One region of the Enterobacter sp. Taxon_8 genome, then DNA from elsewhere that is predicted to be linked to it. Evidence: predicted binding sites of a transcription regulator. Region 1 holds the regulator's gene; the other holds the start of a gene.
The links. The regulator PhoB, encoded in region 1, activates phosphate uptake and scavenging genes when phosphate is short. The targets are predictions, from matches to a motif close to CTGTCATAAAACTGNCNNAT.
Positions count from the first base shown of each region.

Region 1 (3,776 bases):
CCCCCGTTGGGGTATGGTGCCAGCGCACCACGATATCCGTCCCCTCCGGCGTATGATTCACCGCGTTATACACCAGGTTGGAAATGGCGCTGCGCAGCTCATCTTCGCTGCCCAGCACCTTCAGCGTGTTGTCGACGTCAAAGGTCAGGTGATGCTTTTTGTGGCTTAACGTCTGCGCTTCACGCTCCACGACCCGCAGCATCATCGGGACATCAATGGTGTCATTTAGCGCGAGCGTTGGCGCCGCTTCAATCTTCGAGAGCGTCAGCAGCTGCTTCACCAGGCCTTCCATCCGGTGCGTTTGCTCGCGCATGGTGTGCAGCGCTTTTTCACGCGGCGCACCTTCCAGCGTTTGCTCCTGCATCATCTCCAGGTAGCCCTGCAGCACGGTCAACGGGGTTCGCAGTTCGTGGCTGACGTTGGCGAAGAAGTTGCGACGCGCCCCTTCCAGCTGGTGCATCTGGGTAACATCGCGCGCCACCATCAGCCACTGCTTATCGCTGTAGGGCATCACGCGTATTTCCAGATGGCGGCCATTATTGAGCTTCAGATTGTGCGGACGGGTGAAATCACGCTTTTTCAGATACAGCGTGAACTCGGGATAGCGCAGAAGGTTGAGGATATTCTGGCCATTGTCATCCGGCCAGCGCAGGCCCAGCAGCTGCTGCGCCAGGCCGTTACACCAGAAGATCGTCCCTTCTTCGGTGGTCAGGATCACGGCATCCGGCAGCGACTCTGCACCGCTGCGAAAACGCTTAATCAGGCTTCCCAGCTCGCGGCGACGCTTTTTATTACGCATCTGCATCTGATGCAGACCGTAAAGCAGCGGCTCCCAGCTGCCGCTTCCCGGCGGCGGCGTCATGCTTCGGTCAACCCACAGCCACCAGGAGAGGCGCAGCAGATTCCAGAAATGCCAGATCAACAGCCCGGTGACCGACGCCAGCAGAAACCACGGCAGGTGTCCAAGAAAGGCCCCCAGAATGAAGGCCGGAATACAGCATAAGATCAGTTCAAAGACGAGCCTTTTCCATGACAGACGTTCCAGCACGCGTCATACTCCTGTCATTGTTCAGAAACGGGTAGAAAAACGATAACCCGTGCCGCGGACCGTCTGCACCATGCGATCGTGGCCGCTCAATTCCAGTGCTTTTCGCAGGCGGCGAATATGTACATCAACCGTCCGGTCTTCGACATACACGTTAGTTCCCCAGACGTTATTCAGCAACTGCTCGCGGCTGTAAACGCGCTCCGGGTGGGTCATAAAGAAGTGCAGGAGTTTAAATTCGGTAGGCCCCATGTCGAGGGGATTTTCACCGGTCATCACACGGTGAGAAGTAGGATCAAGGCTCAGCCCCTGCATTTCGATCACCTCTTCCACCGCCATCGGCGAAATACGGCGCATCACGGCTTTAATGCGAGCCACCAGCTCTTTTGGGGAGAACGGTTTAGTAATGTAATCGTCCGCACCGGTCTCCAGACCGCGCACGCGATCCTCTTCTTCTCCGCGCGCCGTGAGCATCACAACCGGGATATCGCGGGTCAGCGCTTCACGTTTCAGGTGTTTGATAAACTGCAGTCCGGAGCCGCCGGGCAACATCCAGTCCAACAGAATCAGATCGGGCCAGGGTTCATTCAGCTGGTTCACTGCGCTGTCATAATCTTCCGCTTCAACCGGCTGGAAGCCGTTTTGCTCGAGCACGAAGCACACCATTTCACGAATTGGAGCTTCATCTTCTACGACCAGAATACGTCTCGCCATACTTTGCCCTGTCTTATCTTATTTACGTTACAAGTTTGTAATTCGGCGCCATTATGCGTCAGATTTATGACAGATTTATGAAAAACAGTACCACGTTAACGGGCAAACCGTTGTTTTATTACAGCGGTTATTTTCCCTTCTCTGAACGTTTATAATCCTGCTTTCTCTTTTTTGCCACGGATCAGCTATGCGCATACTTCACACCTCGGACTGGCATCTGGGTCAAAATTTTTACAGCAAAAGCCGTGCGGCTGAACATGAAGCGTTCCTGGGCTGGCTGCTGGAAACGGCCCGGACGCATGAGGTGGACGCGATTATCGTGGCGGGAGATATTTTTGATACCGGCTCGCCGCCGAGCTACGCGCGCGAGCTGTACAACCGCTTCGTGGTGAATTTGCAGCAAACAGGGTGTCATCTGGTGATTGTCGCCGGCAACCACGATTCCGTCGCAACGCTGAATGAATCCCGCGACATCCTGGCGTTTCTCAATACCACCGTCGTCGCCAGCGCCGGGCACGCCCCGCAGATCCTGAAAAAACGCGACGGGTCGCCGGGGGCGGTGCTGTGTCCGATACCGTTTTTACGTCCGCGCGACATCGTGCAAAGCCAGGCGGGGCTGTCGGGTGCGGAAAAGCAGCAGCATTTATTACAGGCCATCACCGACTATTACCACCAGCAGCACGCCGAAGCCTGTGCACTGCGGGGTGACCAGCCGATTCCGGTGATTGCAACCGGGCATCTCACCACGGTCGGGGCCAGTAAAAGTGACGCCGTGCGTGACATCTATATCGGCACGCTGGATGCCTTTCCGGCGCAAAACTTCCCGCCAGCCGACTACATCGCGCTCGGCCACATCCACCGCGCTCAGGTCATCGGCGGCTGCGAGCATATCCGCTACTGTGGCTCACCTGTTTCGCTCAGCTTTGACGAAACGGGCAAAGCCAAATCCGTGCATCTGGTGAGTTTTAGCGAGGGCAAACTCAGCGCCGTCGAAACACTGGAGGTACCCGTCACCCAGCCGCTGGCGGTGCTGAAGGGCGATCTCGACGCCATTACCGCCCAGCTGGAGCAGTGGCGCGGCGTCGAGCAAGATCCCCCCGTCTGGCTGGATATCGAAATCACCACCGACGACTACCTGCACGATATGCAGCGAAAAATCCAGGCACTGACCGAAGACTTACCGGTAGAGGTGTTACTGGTGCGCCGCAGCCGCGAGCAGCGCGAGAAAATTCTGTTAAGCGCTCAACGCGAAACGCTCAGTGAGCTTCGGGTTGAAGAGGTGTTTGAACGCAGGCTCTCGCAGGAGGAAATCGACGACACGAAGCGCGCAAGGCTCAGCGAACTGTTCAGCCATACCCTGCACGCGCTCAATGATGAGGAAGAAAACGCGTGAAAATTCTGAGCCTGCGCCTGAAAAATATCAACTCCCTCAAGGGCGAGTGGAAAATTGACTTTACCGCTGAGCCGTTTGCCAGCAACGGGCTGTTTGCCATCACCGGCGCGACCGGGGCAGGTAAAACTACCCTGCTCGACGCCATCTGTCTGGCGCTTTATCACGAAACGCCGCGCCTGAATAAGGTCTCCCAGGCGCAAAACGATCTGATGACGCGCGACACCGCCGAGTGCCTGGCGGAAGTGGAGTTCGAGGTAAAAGGCATCGCCTACCGCGCCTTCTGGAGCCAGAACCGGGCGCGCAACCAGTCTGACGGGAACCTGCAGGCACCGCGCGTTGAGCTGGCGCGCTGCGAAGATGGCAAAATCCTGGCCGACAAAGTGACGGATAAACTGGAGCAAACCGCCGCGCTCACCGGGCTGGACTATGGCCGCTTTACCCGCTCGATGCTGCTCTCACAGGGGCAGTTTGCTGCCTTCCTCAACGCCAAACCGAGCGATCGTGCCGAGCTACTGGAAGAGCTGACCGGCACCGAGATCTACGGCCAGATTTCCGCCATGGTGTTTGAAAAACACAAAGCCGCCCGCAGCGTGCTTGAAAAATGCGAGGCGCAGGCGGCGGGCG
Region 1 is NZ_CM177989.1:3,552,899-3,556,674, forward strand. Features, by position in the region: gene phoR (phosphate regulon sensor histidine kinase PhoR) at 1-1,048, opposite strand, end outside; gene phoB (phosphate response regulator transcription factor PhoB) at 1,070-1,759, opposite strand; gene sbcD (exonuclease subunit SbcD) at 1,947-3,152, shown strand; gene sbcC (exonuclease subunit SbcC) at 3,149-3,776, shown strand, end outside.

Region 2 (3,776 bases), 1.7 Mb from region 1:
CCGAAGCGGTTATTGCCCACGAAATCAGCCATATCGCCAACGGTGACATGGTGACCATGACCCTGATTCAGGGCGTGGTAAACACCTTCGTGATCTTCATCTCCCGTATTCTGGCGCAGATCGCGGCAGGCTTTATGGGCGGAAACCGTGACGAAGGTGAAGAGAGCAACGGCAACCCGCTGATCTACTTCGCCGTTTCGATGGTTCTGGAGCTGGTATTCGGTATTCTGGCCAGCATCATCACCATGTGGTTCTCCCGCCACCGTGAATTCCACGCGGATGCCGGCTCGGCGAAGCTGGTTGGTCGTGAGAAGATGATTGCCGCGCTGCAGCGCCTGAAAACCAGCTATGAGCCGCAGGAAGCGAACAGCATGATGGCCTTCTGCATTAACGGTAAGTCCAAATCGCTGAGCGAGCTGTTTATGTCTCACCCGCCGCTGGATAAACGTATTGAAGCGCTGCGCAGTGGGGAATACCTGAAGTAAGGCAAAGAACCCTACTAAGCCGGGCAGGAGAACACTCCGCCCGGCTTTTTTTATGCCTGAACTCTGGGCTGGGTCACACGCAGGCCGCTGACGACCGCCGCGAGCGAGGCAAGGGCTCCCGCGGAGAGAAGCGCAACATGGTTGCCGTTTTGCCCGGCGAGGTTAAACATCAGGGCGACCAGCGCTGCGCCGCTGCTTTGTCCCAGAATGCGCGCGGTTCCCAGCATGCCGCTGGCACCTCCGCTGCGATGGCGCGGCGCGGAGGTGATGATGGTGTGATTGTTAGGGGACTGGAACAGGCCAAACCCTGCGCCGCACAGGATCATGCGCCAGATGATGTCCAGATCGGTTGGCGATGACGGTAGCAGAGCCAGCGCGAAAAGGCCTGTCGCCATCACCGCAAGCCCCAATGCTCCCAGTAAACCGGCATGGACGCGTTCAATGAGGTAACCTGCCAGCGGCGCCATCACCATTGTCGCCAGCGGCCAGGGGGTTAACAGCAGGCCGGTCTCCACTTCTGAACGGCCTACCACGCTCTGCAAAAAGAAGGGCAGAGAAACCAGGGCCAGCATCTGGGCGCAGAAGGAGCAGACGGACGTGCAAATGGAGAGGGAAAAGAGGGGGATACGCAGCAGGTCAACGGGCAGTAAAGGCACAGGGAGAGTGAGCTGGCGGCGAACAAACAAGAAGCCGATCGCCAGCAGGGCGATAAGCTCCACACCGGTAAGCATCAGGGACTGTCCCTGCGCAAAGCCGCTCAGCGCCGTAATCAGCAGGCCAAAGGTCAGGGCATTCATCACCGCACTCGCCACGTCGAAGCGCGGCATGGTGCTTTTGGGACCGTTAGCGGGTAGAAAGCGCAGGGCAAAGAAGATGGCGACAATACCCAGCGGCACGTTAATAGCGAACAGCCATTGCCATGACGCAACGGAAAGGATCGCCGCCGCAATGGTTGGTCCGGCGGCAGAAGAGACGGCGACTATAAAAGAATTTATCCCCATGCCGCGCCCCAGATGGCGTTGCGGATAAATTAAGCGGATCAACGCCGTGTTTACGCTCATGAGCGCCGCGCCGCCAAAACCTTGCGCAATGCGGGCAAGCGTCAGGGTATGCAGTGAATCCGAAAGGGCGCATAGCAAGGACGTGAAGGTGAAAACCACCAGACCGCACTGATACACCCGACGGTAACCGAACATATCGCCCAGGAAAGAGAACGAGAGCAGGGAAACCACGATCGCAATCTGGTAGGCATTAACTATCCATATCGAACTGGCGGGAGAGGCGTGCAGGTCGCTGGCGATGGTTGGCAAGGCAACGTTCGCGATTGCGCCGTCAAGGACGGCCATTGAGATACCGATAATGATGGTGGCTATCGCGCCATACCGCAGGGGTAAAGGCAGGCCATCGGAAAGGGTCTTTTCCATTAAGATTAAAAAAGCTCAGCGTGAAATTATTCTCAGGATAACTATTTTAGCATTGTTACAGCCGCGATATGTCGCAGATTTGTAACGAAGTAAACGCGGATTGATTGCAGGTGACATGACGGGAACTTATAATAAAAACCGGTTCTGATTTTTATAAAACACTCTCTATGAGGTGGTAAATGGCTATTGCGGATTTGGATAAACAGCCAGATTCTGTTTCTTCCGTGCTGAAGGTGTTTGGCATCTTACAGGCGCTGGGAGAAGAGCGTGAAATAGGTATTACAGAGTTGTCGCAGCGCGTGATGATGTCTAAAAGCACCGTATATCGCTTTTTGCAAACCATGAAGTCGCTGGGCTATGTCGCCCAGGAAGGCGAATCTGAAAAATATTCTCTGACGCTGAAGCTGTTTGAACTGGGTGCCCGCGCGCTACAAAATGTTGACCTGATCCGCAGCGCTGATATTCAGATGCGCGAAATCTCTCGTCTGACTAAAGAGACCATCCATCTCGGTGCGCTGGATGAAGACAGTATTGTTTACATCCATAAAATCGACTCCATGTACAATCTGCGCATGTATTCGCGCATTGGTCGTCGCAACCCGCTCTACAGTACCGCAATTGGTAAGGTTCTGCTGGCGTGGCGCGATCGTGAGGAAGTGAAGCAGATCCTCGAAGGCGTTGAATACAAGCAAAGTACCTCACGAACCATTACCAGCACAGACGCACTGTTAACGGTGCTGGATCACGTACGCCAGCAGGGGTATGGCGAAGATAATGAAGAGCAGGAAGAGGGGCTGCGCTGCATAGGCGTTCCGGTGTTTGACCGCTTTGGCGTGGTGATTGCGGGCTTAAGTATCTCCTTCCCAACCTTACGCTTCTCTGAAGAGCGTTTGCATGAGTATGTGGCTATTCTGCACACTGCCGCACGTAAAATTTCTGCACAGATGGGATATCACGAATACCCGTTTTAATCCCTCTTCGTAAAAAACGCCGCATCTGATGCGGCGTTTTTTTGCGTCATAATCAGACTGATTAGCCATTATCAATCACGACGGATGTTTTACGCAGTACAGGGCAGTGGGTTAAGCCAACGATCCCGCTGTCAGTATGCAGATACTGGGCTGTGCTCATTCCTTGTGCTGTTAAATATTTACACTGAATGCCTAACCCGGCTGCGTTTTCGGTGCTCCCCACGAGCACGCCATAGCCCGATAACAGAAGGCCAATCCAGACAAGGGCGAGTACAATAATTGTTCGAACAATAAAGCGCATCATTACCTCTTTTATCGTTGTTATCGTAATGCTAGCGTAATGTGTTTACGTGATGAAACAAGTGCATGATTCTGAAAAAAAGCGTGATAGAGGCACAGTTAGTCCTTGTTTAAGATAAGCGTGATAACCTCGCTACATCAGGTTTTAAGACGGAGTGTGGAGTGAAAAAAATACGCTGGGTGATTCTGGTTATCGTGCTGATAGCGTGCGTGGTGTTATGGACGCAGACGATCAATGTGATGTGCGATCAGGATGTACAGTTTTTTAGCGGCGTTTGCGCAATCAACAAGTTTATTCCGTGGTAAGAGACATTTTTTCTCAACGTGATTTCCTTCCTTCGCGCCAGTGGTAAAATAGACGTTTTTATTGAGGTGGTGAAATGGGTGAGTTACTGAATTCAGGGCTGCTGAATATAGCATCCCTGATGATTTCTTTGGTTGTTCTGCTCGTGGGTCTGGTCATTTGGTTTTTCGTGAACCGAGCCAGCTCCCGGACTAACGAGCAGATCGAACTGCTGGAAGCGCTGCTCGATCAGCAAAAACGTCAGAATGCGCTGCTACGCCGTCTGTGTGAGGCTAACGAACCGGAAGAGAAA
Region 2 is NZ_CM177989.1:1,813,290-1,817,065, forward strand. Features, by position in the region: gene htpX (protease HtpX) at 1-485, shown strand, start outside; gene AC4IBF_RS08590 (MFS transporter) at 536-1,909, opposite strand; gene kdgR (DNA-binding transcriptional regulator KdgR) at 2,089-2,880, shown strand; gene AC4IBF_RS08600 (YobH family protein) at 2,942-3,181, opposite strand; gene mgrB (PhoP/PhoQ regulatory lipoprotein MgrB) at 3,343-3,486, shown strand; gene AC4IBF_RS08610 (YebO family protein) at 3,561-3,776, shown strand, end outside.
Region 2: the regulator PhoB is predicted to act here: its motif matches at 1,978-1,997, upstream of kdgR (DNA-binding transcriptional regulator KdgR).